DNA from 3 places in the Streptomyces albiaxialis genome. Region 2 is predicted to be linked to each of the others. Evidence: riboswitches for the same ligand, from Rfam matches in the RefSeq annotation. Region 2 holds a riboswitch; each other region holds the start of a gene.

Region 1 (10,455 bases), on a different contig from region 2:
GGACCCCAGGCCGCCGCGCAGGCCCCCGCCGAGGCGCTGCCCGAGCAGCAGCCCATGGGCCACGGCGCCGCCTACGAGGGCTACGAGACGCCGTCGCCGTACGAGCAGCAGGACCGCTACGAGCCCGAGCAGTACGAGCCCGAGCAGTACGGGCCCGAACAGTACGGACCCGAGGGCCACGAGCACGCCGGCGGCTACGAGCCCGGCCCCGCTTACGACCCGTACGACGGCTACGAAGCCGACCAAGGCCACGGTCACAGTCACAGCCACGACTCCGGCCCCGACGACCGCTACGACGACCACTACGACGACGGTTACGAGCCCGGCGGTGGCCCCGACACCGCGACCCTCGCCGCCGTCCCGCAGCCCCGGGGCCGTCGGCGGTCCCCGAAGCCCCGGCGCCGCGCGCTGCTCACCGTCGCCGTGCCGTCCGTCGCCGTCCTCGGCGTGGCCGGAGCGGCCGCCGCCAGCGTCCTCGGCGGCGGGAGCGGGGGCGACGGCAAGAGCGGCGGCGAGGAGCCGCCCGCCCAGGCCGCGGGCGACACCGAGCCGACCGAGGTCAAGCCCTCCCAGGCGAACACCAAGCTCGACACCCAGCTCGCCGGACTCTCCGCCGACGCGGACGACTTCGCGGACCGCGCCAGCCGTACGCAGGAGCGCATCGACCTCAAGGAGCGCCAGAGGGCGGAGAAGGAGCGCAAGGCCAAGGAGGCCGCGCGCAAGGAGGCGATGCGCCCCAAGTACATGATCCCGGTGAAGGACCACCAGCTCAGCGCCCGTTACGGACAGGCAGGAATGAACTGGATGTCGGTCCACACGGGCATCGACTTCCCCGTCAGTTACGGCACCCCCGTGATGGCCGCGACCGACGGCACGGTCAGCACCAAGTACGACATGTCCTACGGCAACATGGCCGTGGTGACCGCCAAGGACGGCACCGAGACCTGGTACTGCCATCTGAGCAGCAACAAGATCCGCTCGGGCGAGGTCAAGGCCGGGGACACCATCGCCTACTCCGGGAACTCCGGGAACTCCACCGGACCCCACCTCCACTTCGAGGTGCGCCCCGGCGGCGGCTCGGCCGTCGACCCCATCCCGTGGCTCCAGGACAAGGGCCTGGAGATCAGCTAGAGCGCCCCGCAGGGGCGCGGGGAACTGCGCGACAAGCCACGACGCACCGGCAGTCGGCAACGCACGGCGTGCCCCACGGCGGGGCCCCGCCCAAGGATCAGAGCTTCTCCACGGGCGCGTACCGCAGCAGCAACCGCTTCGGCTTCTCGCCGCCGAAGTCGATCGTCGCCTCGGCGCTGTCCCCGCTGCCCTTCACGGCGACGACCGTGCCGAGCCCGAAGCTGTCGTGCGTGACCCGGTCCCCGACCGCGAGCTGGACGACCGGACGGTCGCCCGTACGGCGTGTGGCGAAGCCGGAGGGGCCGCCGCGCCGCGCCGACGCGTTCGCCGAGGACGACAGCGACGAGGTGACCGCGCTGAGCGCGGCGCCGCCGCCCGCGGCCCCGCCCTTGCGCTTCCAGTCCAGGAAGCTGTCCGGGATCTCCTCCAGGAAGCGGGACGGCGGGTTGTACGAGGGCTGGCCCCAGGCGCTGCGGAGCGTGGAGCGCGTCAGATAGAGCCGCTCACGGGCGCGCGTGATGCCGACGTACGCCAGGCGGCGCTCCTCCTCCAGCTCCTTAACGTTCCCCAGCGCGCGCATGTGCGGGAAGACGCCGTCCTCCATGCCCGTGAGGAAGACGACGGGGAACTCCAGGCCCTTCGCCGTGTGCAGCGTCATCAGCGTGACGACGCCGGCGTCCTCGTCCTCGCCCTCGTCGGGGATCTGGTCGGAGTCGGCGACGAGGGCCACCTGCTCCAGGAAGTCGGCGAGAGTGACCTCCTCGCCCTCGTGCTCCTTCTCGAACTCCAGGGCTACGGCGGCGAGTTCCTGGAGGTTCTCGATACGGGTCTCGTCCTGGGGGTCCGTCGAGGCCTGCAACTCGGCGAGATACCCGGTCTGTTCGAGCACGGCCTCCAGCACGGTGGCCGGGCCCGCGCCGGACTCGACGACGGTGCGCAGCTCCTCCATCAGGACGTTGAACCGCTTGACCGCGTTCGCCGAGCGGGCCGCCATCCCGTACGCCTCGTCCACGCGGACGAGGGCCTGCGGGAAGGTGATCTTCTCGCGCAGGGCCAGCGCCTCGATCATGGCCTCGGCGCGCTCGCCGATGCCGCGCTTGGGCACATTGAGGATCCGGCGGAGGGGGACCGCGTCCTCCGGGTTGGCCAGGACGCGCAGGTACGCCAGGACGTCGCGGACCTCCCTGCGCTCGTAGAACCGGACGCCGCCGACGACCTTGTACGGCAGGCCGACGCGGATGAAGACCTCTTCGAAGACACGCGACTGGGCGTTCGTCCGGTAGAAGACCGCGATGTCGCCGGGCTTGGCCGCTTCGTCGTCGGTGAGGCGGTCGATCTCGTCGGCGACGAACTGGGCCTCGTCGTGCTCGGTGTCCGCCACGTAACCCGTGATGCGGGAGCCGGAACCTGCGTTCGTCCACAGGTTCTTGGGGCGCCGGTTCTCGTTGCGCTCGATGACCGCGTTGGCCGCGGAGAGGATGGTCTGCGTCGAGCGGTAGTTCTGCTCCAGCAGGATCGTCGTCGCGTCCGGATAGTCCTCCTCGAACTGGAGGATGTTGCGGATGGTGGCGCCCCGGAACGCGTAGATCGACTGGTCCGCGTCGCCGACGACGCACAGCTCGGCCTGTCCCTCCGCCGGGCCGACCAGCTCGCGCACCAGCGTGTACTGCGCGTGGTTCGTGTCCTGGTACTCGTCGACGAGGACGTGGCGGAAGCGGCGGCGGTAGTGCTCGGCGACATCGGGGAACGCCTGGAGCAGGTGGACCGTCGTCATGATGATGTCGTCGAAGTCCAGCGCATTGGCCTCGCGCAGCCGCGCCTGGTACATCGTGTACGCCTCGGCGAGGGTCTTCTCAAAACCGTCGGCAGCCTGCCCGGCGAAGTCCTCCTCGTCGATCAGCTCGTTCTTCAGGTTCGACACCTTCGCGCTGAACGCCTTGGGCGGGAAGCGCTTCGGGTCGAGGTCCAGGTCGCGGCAGACGAGGGCCATGAGGCGCTTGGAGTCCGCCGCGTCGTAGATCGAGAAGGACGAGGTGAAGCCCAGCTTCTTGCTCTCGCGGCGCAGGATGCGCACGCACGCGCTGTGGAACGTGGAGACCCACATCGACTGCGCGCGGGGACCCACCAGGTCCTCGACGCGCTCCTTCATCTCGCCCGCCGCCTTGTTCGTGAACGTGATGGCGAGGATCTGGCCCGGGTGCACGCCGCGCGCGCCGAGCAGGTGCGCGATGCGGTGCGTGAGGACGCGCGTCTTGCCGGAGCCCGCGCCCGCGACGATCAGCAGCGGGGAGCCGGAGTGCACGACGGCCTCGCGCTGCTGCTCGTTCATCCCCTCCAGCAGCGCGGCCGGGTCCACGGCGGGGCGCGGGGCGCCGTCGCGATAGTGCCCGTCGCGTCCGGCGCCGCCCGCGAAGGTGCCCGCGAAGAGATCGTCCGGGATCTCCTCCTCGGGCGCGCTGGGCGCGCCGTCCTCGGGCGGCGGGGGAGGCGCGTCCGCCTCGGGGCCGGTGCCGTCGAGGTCCGCCAGGAAGCTGTCGTCGAAGAGGCTGCTCATCGTCGTACGAGTCTAGGCCGCCCCACCGACAGCGTTCCCGCCCCTGTGGAAGATGACGGAGTTGACCGCGAGGTTTCGGCCCCGTGAAAGATAACGAGGAGATATCGGACTAGTCGAACACCAGCCTTCACAGGGGCACCACAACCCCGCTACGGTGCCCTGTCAGGCAGCCCGGATCACCTGTCGGCGAAAGCGTCGGCACGGGCCGCCTCCGCCGAGTCCGGCCCGCGCCTCACCGTGTGCCGGAGCCGGGGACCCACCCGTACGGCCGCGCACGCGGGGCCCGTACGACTGGGGTGAATCGGCGCGGCCCGCCCGGCCCGCCGTAGGGCAGCCTTCCGACGCCCGAACCCGACAGCTAACCCGGTAGGCGGTCCACGGAAGGAGTCGCCGGCCTTGGCGTCGCACCGCAAGCCGCGCACCCGAGTTCTGCAGTCCACCGCGACCACCCGGGGCGCCATAGGCGTCACGACGGCCGCGATAGCCTCCGTCACCCTCCTCTCGCAGGGCGCGAGCGCCGCGCCCGGCGATCCCAAGGGCGACGGCAAGCAGTCCCTCTCCGAGGTCAAGGAGCGGGTCGACACCCTGTACCGCCAGGCGGGCACCGCCACGCAGAAGTACAACGCGGCCAAGGAGAGGACCGACAAGCAGCGCAAGAAGGTCGACGGCATGCTCGGCCAGGTCGCGAAGCGCACGGAGAAGCTCAACGACGCACGTCGCGTCCTCGGTACGTACGCCGCCGCGCAGTACCGCACCGGCGGCGTCTCCCAGACGGCCACGCTGCTGCTCACGAAGGACCCGCAGGGCTTCTTCAAGCAGTCGCACATCATGGACCGGATGACCGGCCGCCAGAAGGAGGCCGTCGCCGAGTACCAGGAGCGCGCGAAGTCCGCGGGCAAGAAGCGCTCCGAGGCGACCAAGCAGCTCAAGACGCTCACCGCGTCGCAGAAGAAGCTGAAGTCGAGCAAGCGCGAGATCCAGTCGAAGCTGTCCGAGGCGCGCGGGCTGCTGTCGAAGCTGACCGCCGAGGAGAAGGCGCGGCTGGCGGAGATCGAGCGCCAGAAGCGCCAGGAGGCGCGGCAGAAGGCGAAGGAGCGCGCGGAGCGCGAGCGGCGCGAGCAGGCGCGCAAGGAGCGTGAACGCGAGCGTGAGGGCGGCGGCAATGGCGGCGGCCAGGAGGGCGGCGGCTCCGACACGGGCTCGGGTTCGGGCTCCGGATCAGGGTCCGGATCGGGCTCGGGCTCCGGTTCCGGTTCCGGTTCCGGCAGCTCGTACGCGCAGAAGGCCCAGAAGGTCCTCGCCTTCGCCAAGCAGCAGCTAGGCAAGCCGTACGTCTGGGGCGCCACCGGGCCGAACTCGTACGACTGCTCCGGCTTCACCCAGGACGCCTGGAAGGCGGGCGGCGTCTCGCTGCCGCGCACCACGTTCGACCAGGTGAAGGTGGGGACGAAGGTCGCCAAGTCCGCGATGCAGCCGGGCGACCTGATCTTCTTCTACGACGACGTGAGCCACGTGGGCATCTACGTCGGCGACGGCCAGATGATCCACGCCCCGAAGCCGGGCGCGAACATCCGCTACGAGTCGATCGACTACATGCCGTTCCACTCGGCGGTCCGCCCGGCGTAGGGGGTCACACCCGGGTCTACGTCCAGAGGACCGCGATGAAGATGTTGGCCACCGTCAGGAGGCCGACGGCTCCGAAGAGGGGCGGGGAGACCTTCTCCTCGTCCCTCTTCACATAGACGAGGCCGAGGATCACGACGAGCAGCGCGAGCTTGATCCCGATCTTGACGTTGTTCACCGACTGGTCGTCCGCCTGGTTGAGCCCGACCAGGGCGACGCCGGTGACCAGCATGGTGAGCGCACCGTGCAGCATGCCCTTGCCGAATGCGGCCGTACCCTCACCCATGGCCTTCATCTGCGTGAAGAAGCCGCCGAGCAGCGCGGCGATGCCGATGATGTGAAGGCCGACGAACACATTGATCAGTACGTCCATGCTCGTGAGCGTATCCGGGCGTCGGGCGGGCCCTCGTCGGCAGGGTACGGACGAAAGCGACCAGTCCCTGTCAACCCGTTACGAAATCGCGATATCGCCGCTTAGCGTCCTGCTCCATGGCTTCGCACCGCAAGTCCCGCAGGTCCAAACCGAGCCCCCTCACCCTGGTCAGCACTCCGACGGCGCGCGCGGCGCTCACCCTCGCGCTCGCCGGAGCCGCGAGCCTCGGCTCGCTCCAGGGCTCCGCTCACGCACAGCCCCGCACCCCGTCCCCCGGCGAGCAGATCAAGAGCACGGTCGACCGCCTCAACGCCGAGGCCGCCGCCACCGCGTCGTCCTCGTCATCGCCCTCGTCATCGCCCTCGTCCGCGTCATCATCTTCGTCCCACATCCCCAACGGCAGTAACGCGGACGGAGCGCGACAGACACGGGACACGGCGCCCGCCCAGTCCGCCGAGCCCGCGCACAAGCCCGTAGAGCCCGCAAAGCCCGCAAAACCCGCTGAGCCCACCAAGCCGGCCGAGCCCGCGCAGTCCCCGAAGCAGGCGCAACCGGCGAAGCCCGCGAAGTCGCCGGAGCAGGCGCGGCCCACGAAGGCCGCCAAGCCCGCGAAGGCCCCGAAGCACGCCAAGCCCTCCAAGCCCGCGAAGGCCGCCAAGCCGGCGAAGTCCTCCAAGCCGGCGAAGTCCGCGAGGCCCGCGAAGTCCGCCGCACCGGCCAAGTCCTCCGCATCCCGGCGTGCCACCCGCGCCGTCGCGTTCGCGCGGCAGGCGCTCGGCAAGCCGTACGTGTGGGGCGCCACGGGCCCGTCCGGGTACGACTGTTCGGGCCTGACGCAGGCCGCGTGGCGCGCCGCGGGCATCTCGCTGCCCCGCACCACCTACACCCAGATCAACGCGGGCAAGCGCGTCTCCCGCTCCCAGCTCCGCCCCGGCGACCTGGTCTTCTTCTACAGCTCCCGCAGCCACGTCGGGATCTACGTCGGCGACGGCCGGATGATCCACGCCCCGCGTCCCGGCAGGTCCGTGCGCGTCTCGCCCATCGACCAGATGCCGTTCGCGGGTGCCACTCGCCCTGGCTAGTTGCCGTACCGGGATGTAGCTTCCGCTCCTACGGAACGGAGGCCTCCATGCCCGAGCCCGCGCCCATACCCCCCGAGCGGCTCCACTTCGCGACGCCGCCCCGCCACGCCTCCCCCGCGGACGAGCGGCGGCACCGCAAGGAACGCCTCGCGGCGGCGCTCCGCGTCTTCGCCCGGAAGGGGTACGAGGAGGGCGTCGCGGGACATGTCACCGCGCGGGACCCGGAGTTCACGGACTGCTGCTGGGTCAATCCGTTCGGGGTCCCGTTCGGTCATGTCACCGTGAGCGATCTCCTGCTCGTCAACGGGGACGGCCAGGTCCTCGAAGGGCGCCACCACGTCAACCAGGCGGCCTTCGCCGTTCACTCGCAAGTGCACCGGGCCCGCCCGGACGTCGTCGCCGTGGCGCACTGCCACTCGACGTACGGGCGGGCCCTCGCCGCGCTCGGCGAGCCGCTCGAACCGATCACCCAGGAGGCGTGCGCGTTCTACGAGGCCCACACGGTGCTCGACGCCTATACGGGCGTGACGGTGAACGAGGACGAGGGACGCCGTATCGCCGCGGCGCTCGGCCCGCACAAGGCCGTCGTCCTGCGCAATCACGGCCTGCTGACGGTCGGGGACTCGGTGGACGCGGCCGCGTGGTGGTTCCTCCAGATGGAGCGGTCGTGCGAGATCCAGTTGACCGCCAGGGCGGCGGGAAAGCCGGTGCTCATCGACCACGCGAGCGCCGTCTCCACCCGCGAGCAGCTCGGTGCCGACCTCGTCGCGTGGATCAACTATCAACCTCTCTACACAACTGTCACCCGCGACGAACCGGACCTGCTGAGCTGACCCCGACCCGTGTAGGGCACAATCCCCTTCCATTGCACGGAAGTTGAGAGGCGGGGTTGCGCAGTGGCCGTGGACACGGCACGGGACGGCTCGACGAGCGCTGGAGACGAGCCGGACGGCGCGGACGGCACGACGGGCACGACGGGCACCACCGGCACGACGAGCACGGCGGGCACGAACAGCGCCCAGGGCGCGACGGCGCGCGGCGGCGTGGCGCACAGCGGGAAGAAGCTCCTCGCGCGCGCGGCCGGCGGGCATTCGCGCCGGGCGCGCGGCGGGGCGTACGGCGGCTCGTCGCACTCCGGCTCCGGCTCTGGATCCGGCTCCGGTCCCGACTCCGGCTCCGGGCACCACACCCCCTGCACCTGTGCGGACTGTCCCGGCAACGCGCGCGCGAACCATCGCCGCGCCCTGGCCGACTTCCTGCGGCGGCGCGACGAGCTGGCCGCGGGTGAGGGCGTGCCCGCCGGGCTCGCGCACTCCCCCGGCGCCTCCCGCCAGTGGGTCTCGGACGAGCTGACCGAGGCCGCGCGTGCCGTGGCCGACCGGGGCCGCGAGGAGGGCGGGGCGTGGCTGGCCCGGCTGTGGCGGCACACCCTCGTCGCCGTCTGGGCCGCCGTGGGCGCGCTGCTGCTCGGCCAGTTGCTCACCGCGCTCGCCGCCGACGGCTGGACCCTCGCGCGCACCGCGACCCTCTGCGCGGCGCTGGCCTCGGCCGCGGTGCTCTCCCTCACGGCCTGGCTGCACCGGGCGCGCGGCGGCGTGCTCGCGCCCGTCATCGGCGAGGACAACCGGCTGTCCACCTCGCGCGCCGTGGCCGCCTCCTGGGTGCTGCTGGTGGTGTACGACGTGCTCGTCCTGGCCGTCGAACTGGCGGGCGTGGGCGGCGCGGAGGAGCGCCGCGCGCTCCTGGAGGGGCTCGACCTGGCGCACGGCGCGGGCGTGCTCACCGTCCTCGCGCTCACGTGCGCCGTGGCCGTGGTGGTGCGGCGCGCGGTGACCGTACGGGTGCAGGGGCGGCGCCTGCAGAAGGTGCGCGCCGACCGTCCGCGCGCCTCCGACCTGCTCACGGACGACGCCGGGCGCGGCACATTCGCGGACGTGCAGTACGTGCTGGTCAGCGCGGTCGCCGTCGTCTTCGCCGCCGTCCGGCTGGCCCGCGAGCCCGAGCAGCTCCCCGACCTGCCCTGGGGCCTGGCGCTGCTGGTGGTGGTCTCGTCCGCGACGTACCTCGCCGGGAAGTACGCGGAGGGCGGGCGGCCCGTCGTCCTCTCCGTCGTACGGGCGCGGGAGATCGGCGACCTGCACGCGCCGATCCGTACGGGCGACGACATCGAGATCCGCGGCGCCGGGTTCGTCCCCGCGGGCGCGGGCGCACCCGACCGGCTGGCGCGGATGGTGGTGCGCATCGGCACCGTCCATGTGCACGTCCCGCTGATCCCCGTCTCCGGCGGCTTCACGAGCCCCGCGGACGCGACCCTGACGGTGCCGGTGCCCGTGGAGGTCGAGCCGGGGCGGGTGGACGTCCAGGTCGTCACGGCCGCGGGCGTGGAGACGAACCGCTACCCCATCGACGTCGTGGACTGAGCGCCCGGCTGAACTCGGCGACGCGCGTTCCCGTACATGGCTGCGGGGGAGGCGTTCCGGCCGCGTACGAGGAAGAATCGCCTCCGCACACACCGAACGCACTTGCGGAAGGCGGGACGCATGCCTCTGTCAGGACATAGGGACGGCGAGGGCGGCCCGAAGGTCGTCAGCAGTTTCGACGGCCCCGTCGCGGGCGCACCGGTGGGACTGCGCGCCATGGCCGCGCGCTACGCGCTGCTCCCGCTCCGCCTCTTCCTCGGGATCACCTTCGTCTACGCGGGCATCGACAAGCTCACCGACTCCCAGTTCCTCACCGGCTCCGGTCCGGACTCGCTCCAGGGCACGCTGGAGGCCGTGCACGACACGGCGGCGATGACCTGGATGATCGACCTCGCGCAGAAGAGCCCCCAGGGGTTCGGCACGGCCATCGCGGTCGGCGAACTCGCCGTGGGCCTCGGCACGCTGCTCGGCCTGTGGGGCCGGATCGCGGCGCTGGGCGGCGCACTCATCTCGTTCAGCCTCTGGATGACGATGAGTTGGGCCAGCGAGCCGTACTACTACGGCAACGACCTGCCGTACATGATGGCGTGGCTGCCGCTGATCATGGCGGGGACGCCGATGTTCTCCCTGGATGCGGCGCTGGCCCAGCGCAGGCGGCGCAGGGGGCAGCAGATCTTCGGCTAGCGGCCGGGGGCGCCGCCGTCCTTCGGAGCGCCCCCGTCCTTCGGAGCGCCGCCGTTCCTCGCGGCGCTCCCGTCCCTCGCGGCGCCCCCGGGTACGCCGTCGCGCGGCTCGGGGGCGCGCCGCTCGTAACCGCGCCGCAGGTCGTCGACCGGCAGGTCGCCCAGCGGCGGCGGCGCGGTCTCGCGCTTGCGGTCCAGGAAGCGCCGGGCGAGGAACGTCATCAGCGCGGTGAACCCCGCCAGCAGCAGCGCGGGCGGCATCAGAGCGAGCAGCACCCAGAACGGGACCTCCCACTCCCCCGCGGCGTCCATCAGATACGCCGCGGCCGCGAACAGCAGCACGAGGCCCAGCAGCAGCCGCGCGGGCTCGAAACGGTGCCTGATCACCGGGCCGCACCTCCCTCGTCCACCGTCGTGGTTCCCTGGTCCACCTCGGCCACCCCGTCCGAACGCCCGCCGGACGGCAGTTCGCGGACGACCCTCACCTCGCCCAGGCCGACGCTGAGGTCCAGCTCCACGACGCCCCCGGCCTCCTCGCCCTTCGCCTTCTCCCGGTCCTTCTTCCCGCTCTTCTTCCCGTCCCTCTTCT
Region 2 (10,455 bases):
ATCACCTCGCCGACGACGCGGGCGCACTTCACGTACGACCGGTCGGGGCGCAGGCCCATCTCGTGCATCTGGTACAGAATCCGGCGCTGGACCGGCTTCATCCCGTCGCGTGCGTCGGGGAGCGCGCGCGAATAGATCACCGAGTACGCGTACTCCAGGTAGGAGCTCTGCATCTCGTCGACGACGTCGATGTCGAGGATGCGCTCCTCGAAGTCCTCCCCGGACCCAGGACCTGACGCGCCCCCGGGCGTCCTGTTCTTACTGCGGCGGGCCATCGCGGCTGCGGCTCCTTCGCTGCTTCGGTGCTGTGCTGCTGTTGTGGGTGCTGATGTGGTGCTTCCGTGCTTCCGTGCCGCGGACCATTGTGGACCTCGGCACTGACACGGGGCCCTCCGACCCGACGGACGTACGAGCGGGAGCCCAGCTCATGGGCGTACCGTACGGGAACTTCGCACGTAGTCGGCGCGGTTGCATACAGTGACAGGGCCGCCCGCCGCGCCGCGCGCGCCGGGCGGCCCCGAAACAAGTCCCGGCGTTCGCCGGGAATCCCCGCGATCGAAGGGACTCCATGCCCATGGGTCACACGGCCACGCCCCCGCAGGGCACCGGTGGGCTGACAGCGACGGAGCACCGGCTGGCCAACGGCCTGCGGGTGGTGCTCTCCGAGGATCATCTGACCCCCGTCGCCGCTGTCTGCCTCTGGTACGACGTCGGTTCCCGCCACGAGGTCGAGGGCCGCACAGGACTGGCCCACCTCTTCGAGCACTTGATGTTCCAGGGCTCGGGCCAGGTGAAGGGCAACGGCCACTTCGAGCTGGTGCAGGGCGCGGGCGGCTCGCTCAACGGCACGACCAGCTTCGAGCGGACCAACTATTTCGAGACGATGCCCGCGCACGAGCTGGAGCTGGCCCTCTGGCTGGAGGCCGACCGCATGGGCTCGCTGCTGCACGCCCTCGACGAGGAGTCGATGGAGAACCAGCGGGACGTCGTCAAGAACGAGCGCCGCCAGCGGTACGACAACGTGCCGTACGGCACCGCGTTCGAGCGCCTGACCGCGATGCTCTACCCCGAGGGCCACCCGTACCACCACACGCCCATCGGCTCCATGGCCGACCTGGACGCGGCCTCCCTCCAGGACGCCCAGGAGTTCTTCCGTACGTACTACGCCCCGGGGAACGCGGTGCTGTCCGTCGTCGGCGACATCGACCCGGACCAGACGCTCGCCTGGATCGAGAAGTACTTCGGCTCCATCCCCGCGCACGAGGGCAAGCGCCCGCCGCGCGACGGTTCGCTGCCGGATGTGCTGGGCGAGGAGAAGCGCGAGGTCCTCGTCGAGGAGGTGCCCTCCCGCGCGATGATGGCGGCGTACCGGCTGCCGCAGGACGGCACCCGTGAGTCGGACGCGGCCGACCTGGCGCTGACCGCGCTCGGCGGCGGCGAGTCCTCCCGGCTCTACAGCCGCCTGGTGCGGCGCGACCGCAGCGCGGTCGCCGCCGGTTTCGGGATGCTGCGGCTCGCCGGGGCGCCCTCGCTGGGCTGGCTGGACGTGAAGGCGTCGGGCGGCGTCGAGGTCGCGGACATCGAGTCCGCGGTCGACGACGAGCTGCGCCGGTTCGCGGAGGAGGGCCCGACCGAGGAGGAGATGGAGCGCGCCCAGGCCCAGTTGGAGCGCGAATGGCTGGACCGGCTGGCGACGGTGGGCGGCCGCGCGGACGAACTGTGCCGGTACGCGGTGCTGTTCGGCGACCCCCAGCTCGCCCTGAGCGCCGTGGGCCGCATCCTCGACATCAGCCGCGAGGAGGTCCGCGCCGTGGCCGCCGCGCGGCTGCGCCCGGACAACCGCGCCGTGCTGGTGTACGAGCCGGCGGAGCCGACGGCCGAGGCGGGTTCCGAGGACGACGAGAACGAGCTTGAGGAGACCGGCCAGTGAGCGACGCCGACGCGCCCGCGGGCACGACCATGGAATTCCACCCGCAGCCCTCCAGCGGCACACCCAAGCCCTGGGCCTTCCCCACGCCCGAGCGCGGCACGCTGCCCAACGGCCTCACGGTGCTGCGCTGCGACCGCCCGGGCCAGGAGGTCGTCGCCGTCGAGGTGAACCTCACGGCGCCGCTGGACGCCGAGCCCGAGGGCCTGGACGGCGTGGCGACGATCATGGCCCGCGCGCTGAGCGAGGGCACCGACAAGCACGACGCGGAGGAGTTCGCCGCCGAGCTGGAGCGCTGCGGCGCCACCCTCGACGCCCACGCGGACCACCCCGGCGTCCGTGTCTCGCTGGAGGTGCCGGTCTCGCGGCTCCCGAAGGCGCTGGGGCTGCTCGCCGACGCGCTGCGCGCCCCGGCCTTCCCGGACGGCGAGATCGAGCGCCTGGTGAACAACCGCCTGGACGAGATCCCGCACGAGCTGGCCAACCCGGCCCGCCGCGCCGCCAAGGAGCTGTCCCGGGAGCTGTTCCCGGCCGAGTCCCGCATGTCGCGCCCGCGCCAGGGCACCGAGGACACGGTCGCCCGTATCGACGCCGCGGCCGTACGGGCGTTCTATGAGGCGCATGTGCGCCCCGCGACCGCCACCGTCGTCGTCGTGGGCGACCTGGAGGGCGTCGACCTGGACGCGGCGCTCGCCGACACCCTGGGCGCCTGGACCGGCTCGTCGGCCGAGCCGCGCCCGGTGCCGCCGATCACCGCGGACGACGCGGGCCGTGTCGTGATCGTCGACCGTCCCGGCGCCGTGCAGACCCAGTTGCTCATCGGCCGCGTCGGCCCGGACCGGCACGACCGCGTGTGGCCCGCGCAGCTCCTGGGGGTCTACTGCCTGGGCGGCACCCTCACCTCCCGCCTGGACCGCGTCCTGCGCGAGGAGAAGGGGTACACGTACGGGGTGCGCGCCTTCGGCCAGGTGATGCGCTCCTCGGCCGAGGGCACGGGTGCCGCGCTGCTGGCCATCAGCGGCTCGGTCGCCACGGACGTCACGGGCCCGGCGCTGGACGACCTGTGGAAGGTGCTGCGCACCCTCGCCGCCGAGGGCCTGACGGACGACGAGCGGGACGTGGCCGTGCGGAACCTGGTGGGCGTGGCCCCGCTGCGGTACGAGACGTCGGCGGCCGTCGCCGGGACGCTGGCCGACCAGGTCGAGCAGCACCTGCCGGACGACTTCCAGGGCGAGCTGTACGCCCGGCTGGCCGAGACCGGCACGGTGGAGGCGACGGCGGCGGCCGTCAGCGCCTTCCCTGCCGACCGTCTGGTGACGGTCCTGGTCGGTGACGCCTCGCAGATCGCGGAGCCCGTACGGGAGTTGGGGATCGGCGAGGTCAAGGTCGTCAGCGGAGGCTGACCTCGGACCGGTGCGACACGGAGGCCCCGTGGAAGTGGTACGTCCGCTTCCGCGGGGTCTTGTCGTGCGGTCGGCGTGTGACCCGTGGGACCGTCAAATGTCCGATTGGTTCAGTGTTGTGGTGAGAAGCGGTGTGGCGTGTGCGACAAACTCCGGGATTCGTTTGGCGCCCCGGAGACGCCCCGCTTAGCGTCGGTGCCGCTGTGCGTCAGAAGTGACCGCGCCCGCGGCCGACGCCCAGTGAATCGCCGAGTCCCGAAGACCCGTCAGGGTTCGAGGGAGCCGGGGACCCACACGAAGTCCCTGGGGTGAATCGGGCGACCCCGCCAGGGGTTGCCCGTAGGAGACCTTCCTGCTCCGAACCCGTCAGCTAACCCGGTAGGCGAGAGGGAAGGAAAGGAGTACGCCAGCCCATGGCGTTCACCCGTGCCACCGGGAAGCACCGACGTCCCAAGCAGCCCAGCCGTATGCGCCGTGCCAGTGCCGGCGCGGCGGGCATAGCCGGGCTCACCGCCGCAGGCGTCGTCGGGACCCTCGCGTCCCCGGCCCTCGCCTCCGACGGTGGGCAGTCCGACGTCCACGACACCGGCCTCACCCACGCCATCGAGGCGCGCGGCGACCTGGCCGAGGCTGTCGACCAGCAGGCCCAGGAGGCGAAGACCGCCACCATCCAGGCCGAGGCCGAGGCCGCCGCCAAGGCGGAGGCCGCCAAGACCAAGGCCGAGGCCAAGAAGAAGGCCGCCGAGGCCAAGCGCAAGGCGGCGGCCGAGAAGGCCCGCGAGAAGGCCAAGGAGGCGCGCGCCGAGAAGGCCACGCAGACCGCCTCCCGTTCGGCCGCGCCCCAGCGCGCCGCGGTCGGCGGCGGCGGTTACGTCGCGCCCGTCGACGGCGCGGTGTCCACCGGCTACAAGACCGGCGGCAGCATGTGGTCCTCCGGCAGCCACACCGGCATCGACTTCCACGCGGGCATGAACACCCCCGTGAAGTCCGTCGCCGCGGGCGAGGTCGTCGAGGCCGGCAACGGCGGCGCGTACGGCAACAACATCGTGATCAAGCACGAGGACGGCACGTACACGCAGTACGGCCACCTGAACTCGATCGGCGTCTCCGTCGGCCAGTCCGTCACCGCGGGCCAGCAGATCGGCCTCTCCGGCTCGACCGGCAACTCCTCGGGTCCGCACCTCCACTTCGAGGCCCGTACCGGCCCCGACTACGGCTCGGACATGGACCCGATCGCGTACCTGCGCCAGCACGGCGTGAACGTCTGATCCAGGTCTTCCGGCGAACAGCCCCCGGCGGCGGCCGGGGGCTGTTTCATGTCCCGAGGCCCCAGGGGCGAAGGACGCGACGGACAGAGCGAGAGCGGGCGCAATGCGAGAGCGGGCGGAATCCGGTCAGGGATTCCACCCGCTCTCGTGGTCCGCGGTCGCCGCGGAGCGTCAGACGGTCTCCGGAAGCTCCTCCAGCCCCTCGGAGACCAGCTTCGCCAGACGGTCGAGCGCCGGACCGGCGTCCTCCGCCTCCGAGGCCAGCACGATCTCCTCGCCGCCCTCGGCACCGAGGCCCAGCACGCCCAGCATCGAGGCGGCGTTCACGGGGGAGCCGTCGCCCTTCTGGATCGTGACGGGGACGCCGGCGGCCGAGGCGGCACGGACGAAGATCGAGGCGGGGCGGGCGTGCAGGCCCTCGGCCCAGCCTACGGTGACGCGGCGCTCAACCATGGTGTTGCCCTTCGGGTTCGTGTGAGATGACGTATGGAGTTGTCTAGACCAGTTTCGCACGGCGACCGGAGTGCGGCGTTCCAGGGCGTGCCCCCGGCGTACGCCGCCGTACGCTGGGCCTCATGCGGACTCCCCAGGAGCGTGCCTACCCGACCCACTGGGAAGCGGACGTCGTGCTGCGCGACGGCGGGACGGCGCGCGTCCGTCCCATCGCGCCGGACGACGCCGAGCGCCTGGTCAGCTTCTACGAACAGGTCTCCGACGAGTCCAAGTACTACCGGTTCTTCGCACCATACCCGCGGCTGTCCGACCGTGACGTACGGCGCTTCACGCACCACGACTACGTGGACCGCGTCGGCCTCGCCGCCACCGTGGGCGGCGAATTCATCGCGACCGTCCGCTACGACCGCATCGACGCCTCCGGCCGCCCCGCCTCGTCCCCGGCCGGCTCCTCCTCCGAAGAACAGGCCGAGGTCGCCTTCCTCGTCCGCGACGACCAGCAGGGCAGGGGCGTCGCCTCGGCGCTCCTCGAACACATCGCCGCCGTCGCCCGCGAGCGCGGCATCCGCCGGTTCGCCGCCGAGGTGCTGCCCGCCAACACCAAGATGATCAAGGTGTTCACGGACGCGGGCTACTCCCAGAAGCGCAGCTTCGAGGACGGCTCGGTCCACCTCACCCTCGACCTCGAACCGACCGAGGAGTCCCTCGCCGTCATGCGCGCCCGCGAGCAGCGTGCCGAGGGCCGTTCCGCCGAACGGCTGCTCGCGCCCGGCTCCGTCGCCGTCGTCGGCGTCAGCCGCGGCCCCGGCGGCGCGGGCCGCGCGTCCCTGGAGTCCCTGCGCACGGCGGGCTTCACCGGCCGTACGTACGCCGTGAACCGGGCGCTGCCCGAGGGCGTCACCGAGCTGGCCGGGGTCCCGGCCCACCGCTCCGTGCGGGACGTACCCGAGCACATCGACCTCGCCGTGATCGCCGTGCCCGCCGCGCAGGTGACCTCCGTGGTCACCGAGTGCGGCGAGTGCGGCGTCCAGGGCGTCGTCGTCTACTCCGACGGCTTCGGCCGCGACGAGCAGCGCGAGCTGGTGCGGCTCGCCCGCTCGTACGGGATGCGGGTGATCGGGCCCAACGCGCTCGGCCTCATCAACACCGACCCCGGCGTCCGCCTCAACACCACCCCCTCTCTCCGCACCCCCCGGCGCGGCCGGATCGGGGTCTTCACCCAGTCCGGCGCCATCGGCATCGCCCTCCTCGACGGGCTGCACCGGCGCGGAACCGGCCCCTCCTCCTTCGTCTCGGCGGGCAACCGGGCCGACGTCTCCGGCAACGACCTGCTCCAGCACTGGGACGAGGACCCGGACACCGACGTCGTGCTGATGTACCTGGAGTCCATCGGCAACCCCCGCAAGTTCACCCGGCTCGCCAAGCGCACCGCCGCCCGTAAGCCCGTCGTGGTCGTCAAGGGAGCGCGGCAGCGCGGCAGCGCGCCCCCTCCGGGCCACGCGGCGCCCGCCTCCAGCACGCCCGACGCCACCGTCACCGAGCTGCTGCGGCAGGCGGGCGTGCTCATGGTCGACAGCTTCACCCAGCTCCTCGACAGCGGCGTGCTGCTCGCCAGCCAGCCCCGCCCTGAGGGGCCCCGGGTCGCGATCCTCGGCAACACCGACGCGCTCAGCCTGCTCACCTACGACGCCTGCCTCACCGACGGCCTCCGCCCCCGGCCCGTCCTCGCGCTCCCCGCCGAGGCGACCCCGGCGGACTTCGCGGACGCGCTCCGGGAGGCGCTCGCCGACCCCGGCACGGACTCCGTCGTCGTCACGGCGATTCCCTGGGTGCCCACGACGGCGCCCGACGCGGGGCCCGACGCGGGGCCGGACGCAGCGCCCGACGCGGGGCCGGACGCAGCGACCGACGGGGTGCCGCCCGCCCCGCCCGCCGGGCTCGCCGACGCGCTCGCGGAAGCGCTCGGCGACGCCACCAAGGGCGCCACCAAGCCCGTCGCCGTCGTCCACCTCGCCCTGGAGGGCCTGGACCCGGCGCTCGCCGCCCGTGGCATCCCCGCTTACGGGGCGCCCGAGCGGGCCTCGCGCGCCCTCGCGGAGGCCGCGCGCTACGCCCAGTGGCGCCGCGAGGCCGCCACGCCGGGCCGTGTCCCCGAGTTCGAGGCCGACGAGCAGGCCGCCGCCGCGCTCCTCGCGCGCGCCACGGCGCCCGATCCGGCCGCGACCGTCGCCACGGCCCGCAGCCACGCCCTGGACGCCGAGGACACCGCCACGCTGCTCGCCGCCTACGGCCTCGACGTCCAGCCCACGCTCCCCGCGCCCGACGCCGACGCCGCCGTGGAGGCCGCGCGGCGCCTCGGCTTCCCCGTCGCGCTCAAGGCCACGGCCCCCCACCTGCGGCACCGCGCCGACCTCGGTGGCGTACGCCTCGACATCGCGGGCGAGGGCGGGCTGCGGCGCGCGTACGGGGAGCTGACCGCGGCGCTCGGCACCCCCGGCGAACTGCGGCCCGTCGTGCAGGCCATGGCGCCGCGCGGCGCCGGCACGGTCGTGCGCGCCGCCGTCGACCCCGGCATCGGCGCCGTCCTCTCCTTCGGCCTCGCCGGTACGCCGTCCGAGCTGCTCGGCGATGTCGCGCACCGCCTCGTGCCGGTCACCGACCGCGAGGCGGCGGCGCTGGTGCGGGCGATCCGGAGCGCGCCGATCCTCTTCGGCTGGCGCGGCGCCGAGCCCGTGGACACCGCGGCGCTGGAGGACGTCCTGGTGCGGGTCTCGCTGCTCCTCGACGACCACTCCGAGGTCGTCTCCGTCGAGCTGGACCCGGTGGTCGTCGCGCCGCGGGGCGTGACCGTGCTGAACGCCTCGGTACGCGTGGCCCCGCCTCCGCCGCGCCCGGATCTGGGGGCCCGGCGCCTCCCGGCGTACTGAGGCGTGCGGTGTCCCAAGTTTCGGGAGGGGGCGGGCCCCAGAGACGGGCCCGTAGGATGGCAGGCATGGCGAAGACCGGTACGACGACCCAGGGGCTGCGCGCGGCGATCGAGCGCAGCGGCTACTACCCGGCTCTCGTGGCCGAGGCTGTCGAGGCCGCGGTGGGCGGTGAGCCCGTGTCCTCCTACCTCGTGCACCAGGAGACCACGTTCGACAGCAACGAGGTCCGCCGCCATGTCACCGTGCTCGTCCTGACCGGCACCCGATTCCTCGTCAGCCACACCGACGAGCAGGCGGCCGACGGCACCTCCCCGTCGCCCTACGCGACGACGTCCACGGAGTCCGTGAAGCTGGAGCGGATCTCCTCGGTGGTCCTCTCCCGCGTGGTCGCCAACCCCGAGTCGTACACGCCGGGCACCCCGCCCCGCGAGGTCGTGCTCACCATCGGCTGGGGCGCCGTCTCCCGGCTCGACCTGGAGCCCGCGACCTGCGGCGACCCCAACTGCGAGGCGGACCACGGATACACGGGCTCGGCCACCGCCGACGACCTCTCCCTCCGCGTCAGCGAGGCGGGCGACGGCCCCGACACCGTCCGCCAGACCCTCGACTTCGCCCAGGCCCTCTCCGAGGCGACCGCGCGCGTCGGGTCCCCGCAGTGACGCGGGGGAGCACCCAGGACACGCGGAACACCCCTCCCGCTCCCCCCGAGCCGGGCGAGCCGCTCGACCTCCGCACGGCCCCCGTGCCGCGGTACGGCACCGGGTCCCTGGCCGACCTGCTGCCGTCCCTCGCCGCCGGGCTCGGCGTCCCCGGCATGCGTGCCGGGCTGCCGCTGGCCCCCGCCGACCGCGTCTGCGTCTTCCTCGTGGACGGGCTGGGCTGGGAGGCGCTGAAGGCGCACCCGGACGAGGCCCCGTTCCTGACCTCGCTGCTCGCCAGTTCGACGAACGGCACGGGCACGCCGCTGACCTCCGGCTTTCCCTCGACCACCGCGACCTCGCTCGCCTCGGTCGGCACCGGCCTGACCCCCGGCGCGCACGGCCTGCCGGGCTACACCGCGCTCAACCCGGAGACCGGCGCGCTGATGAACCAGCTCCGCTGGCAGCCCTGGACCGACCCGCACGCCTGGCAGCCGTACCCGACCGTGTTCCAGGCCGCCGACGCCGCCGGGATCGCGACCTGCCAGGTGACGGCGCCGCACTTCGAGCACACGCCGCTCACCAAGATCGCGCTGTCCGGCGGCACCTTCCTCGGCCGCCTCGCCGCCGAGGACCGCATGGACCTCGCCGCCGAGCGCCTCGCCGCCAGCGACCGCGCGCTCGTCTACACGTACTACGCCGAGCTGGACGGCAACGGCCACCGGTACGGGATGGACTCCGACGCCTGGCGCGGCCAGCTCGCCCACGTCGACCGGCTCGCGCAGCGCCTCGCCGAGCAGCTCCCGCCGCGCTCCGCGCTGTACGTGACGGCCGACCACGGCATGGTCGACGTCCCCACCGGGCACGAGGCCCGTATCGACTTCGACGAGGACTGGGAGCTGAGCGCGGGCGTCGCGGCGCTGGGCGGCGAGGGCCGGATGCGGCACGTGTACGCCGTCCCCGGAGCCGGGGGAGACGTGCACGCCGTGTGGCGCGAGGTCCTCGCCGAGCAGGCGTGGGTCGCGACCCGCGAACAGGCCGTCGAACTGGGCTGGTTCGGCCCGGAGGTGGAGGACCGGGTGCGCGGACGCATCGGCGACGTCGTCGCCGCGATGCGCGCCGACGTGGCCGTGGTCGCCACCCGCCGCGAGCCGAAGGAGTCCGCGCTGGTCGGGATGCACGGCTCGGCGACCCCGGCCGAGCAGTTCGTCCCGCTCCTGGAAGTCCGCTCGTAACGCCCGGCGCAGCCCCCCACCGTCCCCGCTCCCCGCTCGAAAGGCCGATCCTCCATGCCAGAGCTGGTGTTCTTCTCCGGAACGATGGACTGCGGAAAGAGCACGCTCGCTCTCCAGATCGAGCACAACCGCTCGGCGCGCGGCCTCCAGGGCATGATCTTCACGCGCAACGACCGCGCGGGCACGGGGAAGCTGTCCTCCCGCCTCGGCCTGGTGGCCGAGGCCGTCGAGGTGGCCGAGGACCTCAACTTCCACGCCCACCTGGTCAAGCACCTGACCGCGGGCGGCCGTACGGACTACGTGATCCTGGACGAGGCGCAGTTCCTCTCGCCCGACCAGGTCGAGCAGTTGGCCCGCGTCGTGGACGACCTGGGCATCGACGTCTTCGCCTTCGGCATCGCCACCGACTTCCGCACCCGCCTCTTTCCCGGCTCCCAGCGGCTGATGGAGCTGGCCGACCGGATGGAGACCCTCCAGGTCGAGGCCCTGTGCTGGTGCGGGGCGCGGGCCACGCACAACGCCCGTACGGTCGGCGGCAAGATGGTCGTCGAGGGCGCCCAGGTCGTCGTGGGCGACGTGGGCGAGCCCAGCGGCGAGGTGGGTT
Region 3 (10,455 bases), on a different contig from region 2:
GGGCGCGGCGCGCGGGGGCGGGGCCGAGTGGCCGTCGGGCCGCTCAGACGTCAAATTAGGACAGTGCAGGAGAAGAGCGACCAACCGGACGATGAGTACAGCCCTGAGTACCAGCGCGAGTGCCGGACCGGACGCCGGCGCGATGACCGGTCCGACCCCGAGGGCTGGACGCGGCCCGCCGCGCCCGACACCGACAGGGACCGGCCCGCCGCCGGGGACAGGCACCGCACGGCGAACGACGGGCACGAGGGTGGCCGGGACCGGGGCCGGGACCGGGACCGGGGCCGGGACCGGGACGGGGGCCCGTACCACCGCACGCTGCGCCGCTACGCCCGCGTGCTGCCCGCGGCCTTCATCGTGCTCGGGACGGTGATCGAGATCCTCCGCCCCGGCCTGACGATCTCGGCGCTCTTCGCCGCCGCGCCCATCGCCGCCGCCGCGCTCCAGACGATGCGCGCCACGGTGATCACCGGAATCGTCTCGTGCACGACGATCAGCCTGCTCGCGGCGTTCTTCGACCACGACGTGGAGGGCTTCGAGCGCGAGCTGCCCGCGCTCGCCGTCGTCGCCGTCTCGCTCCTCGCCGTCGGCATCAGCTATCTGATCCGCCGCAACGACGAGCAGCTCGCCAGCGCCCGTATCGTCGCCGAGGCCGCGCAGCTCGCCGTGCTGCCCGCGCCGCCCTCGCGGGTCGGCGGGCTCATCGTCGCCGCGCGCTACAAGGCCGCGCAGACCGACGCCAGCATCGGCGGGGACTTCTACGCCGTACAGCACACGCCGCACGGCGTACGGCTCATCGTCGGCGACGTCCGGGGCAAGGGGCTCGGCGCGGTCTCCGCGGTCGTCATCGTGATCGGCGCGTTCCGCGAGGCGGCCGAGGAGGAGCCGACGCTGGCGGGGGTCGCCGCGCGGCTCGACCGTTCGCTGGAGCGCGAGGGGCAGCGGCGGCTCGGCATCCAGCAGTTCGAGGGCTTCACCACCGCCGTCCTCGCCGAGCTGCCCCCGGTCGCCGAGGGCGCGGCGACCCGCGTCCTGCGGCTCATCAACCGGGGCCATCCGCCGCCGCTCCTGCTCGACCACGGCACCGTCCGCTCGCTCGACCCCCGCGTCCCCGCGCTGCCGCTGGGCGTGACGGAGCTGGGGGTCTGGCCGGACCGCGCCGACGAGTTCGCGTTCCCCGCGGGCGCGCAGCTCCTCCTCTACACCGACGGACTCTCCGAGGCGCGCGACGAGGACGGCGAGTTCTACGACCCCGTACAACGGCTGTCCGGCTGCCCGTTCGAGGACCCCGACGCGGTGCTCGACATGCTCGTACGGGACGTCGAGGCGCACACGGGCGGCGGGACGTCCGACGACATGGCGCTGCTCGCCGTGGGCCGCCCGGAACGGCCGGGGCGGGCGGCGTCGCAGGCCGCGTCACGCACCTGTTAGCGGTTACGCTCCGCGATTCTCCGCCTCAACTCCGGTGACCACGCGCCCCAATTGGCCCCACCTGCCCCGGAAAGTGCTGGCCATGGTGACTACGAATTAACGGGAACGGCTTGGAATCACGGGCGCGCTTCTATTAACGTCCGATAACGCAGCGCGGTCGTCACTGTCGTCACGAGAGACGGCACCGTGCGCCGTCGCCGAATCCCGCGCGTGCGACACCACGAGCGACAACTCGTCGGGCACCGCACGCACCTCGGGAACCGGGGAACCACCCCTTCGTGTCAGCCCAGACCCGGAGGATGGGGTGAATCGGGCCGGTTCGCGCCGTCCCGTAGGAGACCTTCCTGCTCCGAACCCGTCAGCTAACCCGGTAGGCGAGAGGAAGGAAAGGAGAACGCCCCCCGTGGCGTCCAGGTCGCAGAGGCATGCCCCCGAGGTCGCGTACGACCCGTTCCACGACGACGACGGGTCGGCGCCGTACGACGCGTACGGCCCCTATGACGCGTACGGCCCCTACGACGCCGCCCCCGGCGCCGGGGGCGAGGAGACCTGGGAGGAGTGGAACCCCACCGAGGAGTCCATCCGCCCGGTCCGCGGCCGTCACCGCGTCGGCAAGCAGCGCAGCGGCGGCATGGCCCGCAGCGGCGCCGTCCTCGGCGTCGGCATGATCGCCGCGGTGGGCGCGGGCGGCATGGCCACCGCCAAGGACAAGGACCCGGCGGCCATCTCCATGCCCGACCTGGGCTCCGTCGCGAACCTGGGCGAGCACCTCCCCGAGGCCGAGGACCTCCCGGGCGTCGGCGACCTCATATCCGACGACTCCGCCTCCGGCGACGCGGACGAGCTGGCCGGCGCCGCCGCCGAACAGCCGCTCACCCAGGCCGGGCTGACGCAGGAAGAGGCCGCCGAGGGCACCACCGACGCGGGCGAGGCGCTCCGCGCCCGGATCCTCGCGCAGGCCGAGCAGCAGAAGCACAACACCGAGGACGAGGCCCGCGAGAAGGCCGCCACCGAGGCCGCCCAGAAGGCCGCGGCCGAGGCGAAGAAGAAGGCGGACGCCGAAGAGGCCAAGCAGAAGAAGGCCGAGGCGGAGCGCAAGCGCAAGATCGCCGAGGAGAAGAAGCGGAAGGCCGAGGCCGAGCGCCGCGCCAAGCTCGCCCGCCAGTACGTCGTCCCGGTCTCCAACTACCAGCTCAGCGCCGGTTTCGGCCAGGCGGGCGGCATGTGGCAGAGCGACCACACCGGCCAGGACTTCGCCGCCCCCAACGGCACCCCCGTCAAGGCGATCCACTCCGGCACGATCAAGGAAGCGGGCTGGGCAGGCTCGTACGGCTACCGCATCGTGCTGGAGCTGGAGGACGGCACCGAGATCTGGTACTGCCACCTCTCCTCGATGACCAAGTCGGCCGGCGAGAAGGTCGGCACCGGCGACGTCGTCGGCCGCGTCGGCTCCACCGGCAACTCCTCGGGCCCCCACCTCCACGTCGAGGTCAGGCCCGGCGGAGGCGACCCGGTCGCGCCGCTGCCGTGGATGCGCGAGAAGGGCATGAACGTCTGACGGGAGGCCCTCAGGTCTCACGGACCCTCGGGTCTCACAGACCCCGGGTCTCACGGACCCCGGGTCTCACAGGCCCTCAGGTCTCTCCTGTCACGCAGGACCCACCCCCCACACCCACACCCCGCGTCGTCGCCCCGCACCGCCGAGGCACGCCGCACGCACGCACGTACACGCGAACGCACGTACGCGTACGTACCCGCGCTCCCGCCTCAGCACGTCAGGAGGGGACGGGGCGGCGACGGCGGGGCCTCACAGACCCGGCGGTCCTGGCGGACCACCCCCCGACGCCAGGACCGTCGTCCATGACCGCATGCCCTCACGCGCGCTACGGTCGCCTCATGCCACTGCGTACGCACAAGGTCGGACAGCTCTCGGTCTCCTCCCTCTGCCTCGGCGGCAACGTCTTCGGATGGACGGCCGACGCCCCCACGTCCTTCGCCGTCCTCGACGCCTACACCGAGGCGGGCGGCAACTTCCTCGACACCGCGGACACGTACGCCTCCTGGGTCGAAGGACTCCAGGGCGGCGAGTCCGAGACCGTCCTCGGCGACTGGCTCGCCGCGCGCGGCAACCGCGACCGCGTCGTCCTCGCCACCAAGGCCGGCGGCCACCCGCGCTTCAAGGGCCTGGCCCCGGACACGCTGCGCGCGGCGGTCGACGCCTCCCTGGCCCGCCTCCGCACGGACTACATCGACCTCTTCTACACCCACTTCGACGACGAGTCCGTCCCCGTCGAGGACATCATGGGCACCCTCGACGAGCTGGTCCGCGCGGGCAAGATCCGTGAGATCGCCGCCTCCAACATCTCCCCCGAGCGCCTGCGGGCCTCGCTCGCCGCCAGCGACCGCGAGGGCCTGGCCCGCTACGTCGCCCTCCAGCCCCACTACAACCTCGTCTCCCGCGACACGTACGAGGGCGAGCTGTCGGCCCTCGCGGCGGAGGCGGAGCTCGCGGTGATCCCGTACTACGCGCTGGCCGCGGGCTTCCTGACGGGCAAGTACCGCCCGGACCAGCCGGTCCCGGACAGCGCGCGCAGCGGCGGCGCCGCCCGGCACCTGGAGACGGAACGGGGCCGCCGCGTCCTGCGCGAACTGCTCGCCGTCGCCGACGAGCGGAACGCGAGCCCGGCGACGGTCGCCCTGGCCTGGCTCGCCGCCCGCCCCACGGTCACGGCCCCCCTCGCGAGCGCCCGCACCGTGGACCAGCTCGGACCGCTGCTGGCCCTGGGGGACCTGGAGCTGACGGAGGAGGAACAGGAGCGCCTGACAAGGGCGTCGGCGTAGGGGGACCGGGGACCGGGGACCGGCGTAGGGGGACGGGGAACCAGGGACCTACCCGGGGGGGGCTTACCGGGGGGCCTGCCCGTAAACACGCCCGACGGGGAGCCGTACGACCTGCCGCTGGTCGGCGATCATCGCGGCCCGGTACTCGTCCCAGTCCGGGTGCTCGCCCTGGATCGCCCGATAGAGCGCGACGAGTTCCTCGACGGCGGCGTCGTACGGCTCCGCGGCCACGGCCGACAGCTCGGCGTCCCCCTCGACGACGGTCCAGGCCCACCCGTCCTCGGACATGACGTGGAAACTGGCGCGGGGATCCCGGAGAAGATTCCGGGTCTTGGCCCGGGAGGCGGTGACGGAAACGCGCACTGTGCGGGTCGCGGCGTCGTAGTGGTAATTGACATTGGACAACTGGGGCCGCCCGTCCCGCTTCAGCGTCACGAGTACGCCGAGCCGGCGCCGGGGCAGCAGGGAGAGCAGAGAGCTGTCATCCATAGGGCTCACTCTCCCGCACCCACCCCTCCTCGGCGAACACCCGACCGGCATACCGCCGCGCGCCCTCATCGGCAGAGGCGACCCGCACCCAGCTCTCGGGCGATTCCCCGAAACGGCCCCGAAGCGCCGCGGAGCCGGCCAACAGCTCGGAGATCAACTCCCCTTGAGGCCGAGCGGCCCGGGGCACGCCGTCCCGAGCCAGCAGCCCGTGCGCGGACACGTACATCTGCGCGTCGAGACCGGACACGGGCACGGGCACGGGCACGGGCACGCGCCGATAATTACGGCCCTCACTCGCGTCCATGACGGCAAGCTGTGCCTCGTCCAGCCAACTGAGAACGAGCGTGGAGGAGCCCCCGTCTCCCATGACGGGCGCAGCGGCAACATACCCGGCAGGACTCACATGCGCGGAAACCCCCACGCTCACGCCTTCCACAAGGGTCGGCGCCATGGGCACCACGCAGGACACCCCGGCAGCGGCAAACTTGTACCGCACCTGAGCGGGCGCCCCATTGGACCCCACGGCGAGAACGGGCGTCCGCCCGGAAAGCGGCGCCACCCGCCGAGCCCCGAGCAGCACATCGATCTCCCCCATCCCGACATCGACAAGCCGCTCCCCATCGAGCAGAGCCGCCCGATCGAGAAGCCGCCCGGGATAGGAGAGGGGATCGAGGAGGGGAACGGGGCCGAGATTCCTGTCGAACGCGGAATGCACAGAGCAAGGGGCCTCTCGCTGAGTACGGGCAGCGGCCGCAGCCATTACACAAGCTCTCTGCTGATTCCTGATACGAGGCTGGCCACTGTGAAGCGCCTCCGCATAGACGACGGCGGTTCTTCGGGGAAGGTCATCAGGCGTGGCCACCCCCATCATGAACGAGTGCGCTTCAAGGATCACGGCAGGACCGCAAAACTCTTCGCCTCCGCTGGACCACACCGGCGAAGGACCGACTCGCCGAGGATCACCCAGAACTCGGGCGGCTCAGCAGCGCCGAGCAACGCTGCACGGGCACGCACCCCAGCCCGGGCGTAATCCTCGGTCTGAAGCAACCCGGAGGCCAACTGAGGAGCCCACTCCTCAATGGTGGAGGCTTCAATGGTGGAGGCGTCGGCCTCCATCCTGGCGACGCCGACGAAGTACTCGGCGTACCTGGATCGCGGGGCACGCCGCGCATCGGCCCGCAGCCGTTCGAAGAACCCGTCGGTCCTGAGCCGTTGGCAAAACGGTGTGGTGTGAACTGGGGCCCGTTCAGGAGTGGGCGGGTGCTGAAGCCAGCAGTTCCCGGAGTTCTGAGGGAGTCCGCCAGGTCATCCCGTCGTGGGTGCGGTGGCACATGCGATGGCAGTTCGCGCACAGGAATGCCAGGTCGTCGAGCCTGGTCTCGCGCGGACCGGCCTGATGAAGGGGGAGGACATGATGGACTTCGATGAAGCCGGCACCCAACCCTCCGTAGACCCGTGCGAAATCGAAGCTGCAGACGGTGCACTGCAGAGGCTGGCCGCGACGCTGTGCTTGGGTGATCTTCTTCCGGCGGAGGACTGGGCTGCGTTCACGGTAGAGCGCCCAGCGGGTCAGGAGACGGCCTTCTGGCGCGGAATGACTGTCTTCGTCTGTCTCGTCTGGCTGTTCGGGTACCAGGTACAGCTCCCCGGAATCGACGCCGTTCCTCAGGGCGGAAGCAGCCTCCAGCATCTCGTCCGGCCTCGCCACGAAGTCGGCGATGACCTGGTGGTCGAGTTTGCCGCCTTTGGTCGGGCTTCCCGCGTACTCAGGGTGATTGCTCGCCAAGTCGGTCGTCTTGTGGCTGACGCTTCCCACCGAGCGGAAATTTGGGGCCTTGTGGCGGGCTTCCCCATGGAGCGGCAGCGAACGGAGGAGGTCTGAGAGGTCCTGAACACGCGGGTCGTTTTCGCGCAGTTCCTTCCAGTCGTTGGCCACGACGAGAGCGCAGGCGAGGAGTAGCTCATCCCGGGACCAGTTGGGGCTACGCATGTGGCAATCGTACAGTAGTTCGCTTCGGCGGGGGGCAGCACTGTCTTCTGTGCCGAGTCTTGCGCAAAGAGTGCGGGAGAGATAGGAGGCGCACGAGGTGCTGCGTGCGCCTGTAGGTGCTTCCGGTGAACCGGCAGGCGCAAGCCCCAAGTTGAGGAGTTGGTGGCATTCTGGGACTCCTGCGCCGAACGGACGCATGTTCCAGAAGCGGGAAGATGTACGCACGGCAAATGATGTCGCTCAAAGTGAACAAAGTGAGACTATGCGTGTTTGAGCTTCGTGCACGGTGACCGCCCCGCTGGTACGGCGGGGGGGCGATCGTGAGGGTGTCTCCAGTGGTTCAGGCGCTCTCTGTGATGATGGGCAGTGAGCTGAGGGGCATGGCCAGGCAAGGGAGGAGAGGTGCATGAAGAAGGCCGACCGGCGCTTCACTTCGGTGGAGGTCTGCGCTGGAGCAGGAGGGCAGGCTGTTGGGCTTCACCAGGCTGAATTCAGGCACCTCGCGCTCATCGAGATCGACGAAGATGCGTGCAACACTCTCCGGGCTAATGTGCAGAGGAAATGGAAAGACTGCCATGTGCTTAAGCGGGATCTCAAGAAGTTCAATGTGAGCGAGCTAGGGCTTAGGCGTGGTCAACTCGATCTCCTAGCGGGTGGTGTTCCGTGCCCCCCGTTCTCAGTTGCTGGGCATCAGTTGGGCCCTAATGATGAGCGTGACCTTTTCCCGGACATGCTGAGCATGGTTGAAAAGCTTCAGCCTAAAGCGGTGATGATTGAGAACGTCAGGGGCCTGGTCCACGAGAGGTTTCATGTTTACCGTCAGTCTATTACGCGGAGACTGAAGCGGGCGGGCTATGAAATCTGCATGTGGGACGTCATGGAGGCGCATCACTACGGTGTCCCGCAACTGCGTCCGAGGGCGATTCTCGTAGCTATGCGGCCCGAGTACGCAAAACACTTCAAGAAGCCAGCGCCTAGCGGGGAGAAGCCCGTCACGGTCGGTGATGCCCTGTGGCGTACGATGCGTGAGCGATTCAAGAATAGCGGGAATCCGGACTGGAAGACTGCTTACCAGAAATGGCACAGGGCGGCGAAGAAGGACATCGCTCCTACCCTTGTTGGCGGCTCAAAGAAACATGGGGGAGCCGACCTTGGCCCTACCCGTGCTAAGCGGGCTTGGGGCCAATTGAAGATCGACGGCATGGGCGTTGCTAACGATCCGGATCAGATGATCGATCCCGAGCGTGACCTATACGGCGAAAGGGGGCCCAAGCTCACAGTCCGGCAGGCAGCGATTATCCAGGGCTTTCCGAAAGACTGGAAGTTCACGGGGAAGAAGACCGCCGCATACCGGCAGGTGGGCAACGCCTTCCCTCCCCCTGTAGCCCGGGCAGTTGGCGAACAGATCAGAGAGGCGCTGAAGGCAGCGTTCCAGAATCAGGTTCCGGAGGCTGTCCTCTTCGAGCTTTCTGCTCAGGGGTCACCTCGGGGCGGCCCGGCGCTCTCGAACGACAGTGCCGATCCTGTCTGCGCAGGTGTCGGCTGACTCGTGCTCCCAGAAGCGCAGAATGGTCCAGCCCGCTGCCGCTAGATGTTGATCCGTATCGCGGTCCCGGGCCACGTTTCCGGCCACCTTCTGTGACCAGTATCCGGAGTTCGTTTTGGGGCGGACGTAGTGCTCGGGGCAGCCGTGCCAGTAGCAGCCATCAATGAAGACTGCGACTTTGGCTGGGCGGAAGACCATGTCCGCGGTGCGACGGAGGTAGGGGAGCGGCCGGGATGCCACTCGATAGCGTAGCCCCTGAGCATGGACGAGCTGCCGGATCAGCCGTTCCGGCTTGGTGTCTCTGCTCCTGATGGCCTGCATGTTGCGTCGCCTTGAGACAGAAGAAGCCCAGGAGCCTTCGGGAAGACCGGGGTCTGCTGTGGCGGGGCTCGTTCGGCTATTTCCAGGTTCCATTAGTCGGCGGCCTTGTTTTTCGGTTCCGGGATTCTGGGTGCTGGTTCCGGGGCATCGTGTTCATCAGCGACTACCCAGTACTCATCCTCAAGGATAGTCCTCGCCCTGTCGCCATGCTCAGGTCGCAATCTCGCAACTCGTACGCTCACAAATTCCCCCTTCCCCGCAACCGGGATTCCAAGGTTCCGGGAAATACCCTGGTGTATCGCATGGTCGCCAAGGATGATGATCCCCTCCTGCTGCAGGGAAGTGCGTGCTCCGCTGTTGTAACGCACGCGTTTTAGGTAGTCCTTCTGGCGTGCGAGGGTTCGGATGACATTTCGGTCGACCTTCCGCTGCTGCACCTGCCGGAAGAGTTCCCGCACGCGCGCCGCTCCGGGACTTCTCTTTGAGTCTGACCCGGCCTCAAGGATGGTCCGCTTTGATTCGGGTTCGATCTGCAGCAGCAGGTTCTCCTTGAGGGGGGCCTTTTCCCAGAGCCAGTGAACAGCGGTGTGTAGTTCTTTGGTCAGTCTGAACTTGCCGTCCCGATTCCCTTTCTTGGTCTCTTTACCGGATTTCGTGAGCTTCTCTCTGTTGGCGCGGAACAGGCCGGCGCTCCACTGGCTTGCATAGTCGTCCGCCCAGACCACCAGGCAGATTTCGCCAAGGGCCTCAGGCGGGATCATCCAGCCGTAAGGCTTCTGGGAGTACTTGCAGTCGACTTCGTATCCTGCGAGACAGTAGTCAAGGTCCTGGCCGCCTGCGAAGCCGAACTCCCGCTGGAGGTTAATCTCCACCAGGGTGCCTGCGTGAGTCTTCTCAGTCTTGTGGAGCTCCTGCCAGTCGAACCGCCCCGTGTTCTCTCCGTCGAGAAGCTGGTCGATCGTGTTGCGTAGCACTTTGGCGAAGCGTGTGCCGTACGGGTCAAGTTCCAGGAGGTAATCGCGCACGGCCATCAGCTCAGGATCGTCTGGTGCCGAAGCGGCCATGCTTGACGGAGCCGCCCAGTCCATCGGTAGTGGGTCGGTAGGAGTGTTGTCGCTCATCTCAGCCCAATCGCAGGTGTGGAACCGGTACACCGGAGAGTGCCACAGAAGCGGTAGGCGGAGGAGCGCAGGGGGCCGCATCGCCCCAGCAACTCGGACTGTTGCGTGGTGCGTTGGCTGTCAGCGCTACCCATTAGCGTGGTCGGCATCACTGGCCTGTGAGCGTGAGGTAGGCAGATGAGGACGACGGCACACGATGTACTGCAGCAGTTCTGCACTTCAGACCGTACGCAGCGGGTGTTTGCAGACTGGAGGGATGATCCTCGTCGCCGTGACGTGGTGCCGGCGGTGATGGAGCACGGCACGAGCGTGGTGTATGAGATGTCGCCTGGCGACGTGCAGTCCGTGTGCAGCCGGACTGAGCATGCACTGGGCTTAGTGCGGCGTGAGGTCGGGGAATCGGTAGCTGCCATCGTTGACTGGCACCCTGACTTTGCGTTCACACACATGTTTCATTTGTGCATGGAGCACATAGGGCATCTCCCGACCTACCAGGAGTTCCGTGAGTTCGCGGATACGGACCATCTGGGAATGCGAATGCTAGGAGGGCCCTCCCGGGCCAAGGTCAGGGAGGTTGCCAGTTTGGGCGTACCAGAGGACCGTGCGAGGGCTGCGATGCGATGGCGGGTGGGGAACGCGTACTACAGCTTCCTCCGGGAAGTCGTCACGGTTGTCACCCTGCGGCACCTTGGCGTTGATGTCCGGGTTCACCCACT

The links. A riboswitch is a leader RNA that binds a small molecule or an ion and turns the genes downstream of it on or off. The one in region 2 is predicted to bind cyclic di-AMP.
Positions count from the first base shown of each region.
Region 1: another riboswitch for cyclic di-AMP. It lies ahead of ABD343_RS14725 (C40 family peptidase); the one in region 2 lies ahead of ABD343_RS28835 (M23 family metallopeptidase).
Region 3: another riboswitch for cyclic di-AMP. It lies ahead of ABD343_RS10405 (M23 family metallopeptidase); the one in region 2 lies ahead of ABD343_RS28835 (M23 family metallopeptidase).

Region 1 covers NZ_BAAAPE010000007.1:811,790-822,244, forward strand. Annotated here, with positions in the region: gene ABD343_RS14715 (M23 family metallopeptidase) at 1-1,131, shown strand, start outside; gene pcrA (DNA helicase PcrA) at 1,229-3,685, opposite strand; cyclic di-AMP (ydaO/yuaA leader) riboswitch at 3,916-4,073, shown strand; gene ABD343_RS14725 (C40 family peptidase) at 4,082-5,311, shown strand; gene ABD343_RS14730 (hypothetical protein) at 5,328-5,681, opposite strand; gene ABD343_RS14735 (C40 family peptidase) at 5,798-6,763, shown strand; gene ABD343_RS14740 (class II aldolase/adducin family protein) at 6,811-7,596, shown strand; gene ABD343_RS14745 (hypothetical protein) at 7,666-9,183, shown strand; gene ABD343_RS14750 (DoxX family membrane protein) at 9,304-9,867, shown strand; gene ABD343_RS14755 (hypothetical protein) at 9,864-10,253, opposite strand; gene ABD343_RS14760 (PspC domain-containing protein) at 10,250-10,455, opposite strand, start outside.
Region 2 covers NZ_BAAAPE010000014.1:41,012-51,466, reverse strand. Annotated here, with positions in the region: gene ABD343_RS28850 (DNA gyrase/topoisomerase IV subunit A) at 1-275, opposite strand, end outside; gene ABD343_RS28845 (M16 family metallopeptidase) at 575-1,930, shown strand; gene ABD343_RS28840 (M16 family metallopeptidase) at 1,960-3,330, shown strand; cyclic di-AMP (ydaO/yuaA leader) riboswitch at 3,567-3,730, shown strand; gene ABD343_RS28835 (M23 family metallopeptidase) at 3,744-4,598, shown strand; gene ABD343_RS28830 (HPr family phosphocarrier protein) at 4,770-5,051, opposite strand; gene ABD343_RS28825 (bifunctional acetate--CoA ligase family protein/GNAT family N-acetyltransferase) at 5,174-7,978, shown strand; gene ABD343_RS28820 (DUF5998 family protein) at 8,044-8,637, shown strand; gene ABD343_RS28815 (alkaline phosphatase family protein) at 8,634-9,851, shown strand; gene ABD343_RS28810 (thymidine kinase) at 9,906-10,455, shown strand, end outside.
Region 3 covers NZ_BAAAPE010000006.1:22,933-33,387, reverse strand. Annotated here, with positions in the region: gene ABD343_RS10410 (PP2C family protein-serine/threonine phosphatase) at 64-1,431, shown strand; cyclic di-AMP (ydaO/yuaA leader) riboswitch at 1,662-1,823, shown strand; gene ABD343_RS10405 (M23 family metallopeptidase) at 1,835-2,989, shown strand; gene ABD343_RS10400 (aldo/keto reductase) at 3,328-4,272, shown strand; gene ABD343_RS10395 (PPOX class F420-dependent oxidoreductase) at 4,336-4,761, opposite strand; gene ABD343_RS10390 (hypothetical protein) at 4,754-5,476, opposite strand; gene ABD343_RS10385 (Scr1 family TA system antitoxin-like transcriptional regulator) at 5,653-5,877, opposite strand; gene ABD343_RS10380 (HNH endonuclease) at 6,008-6,751, opposite strand; gene ABD343_RS10375 (DNA cytosine methyltransferase) at 7,158-8,297, shown strand; gene ABD343_RS10370 (very short patch repair endonuclease) at 8,232-8,711, opposite strand; gene ABD343_RS10365 (NaeI family type II restriction endonuclease) at 8,711-9,649, opposite strand; gene ABD343_RS10360 (hypothetical protein) at 9,917-10,455, shown strand, end outside.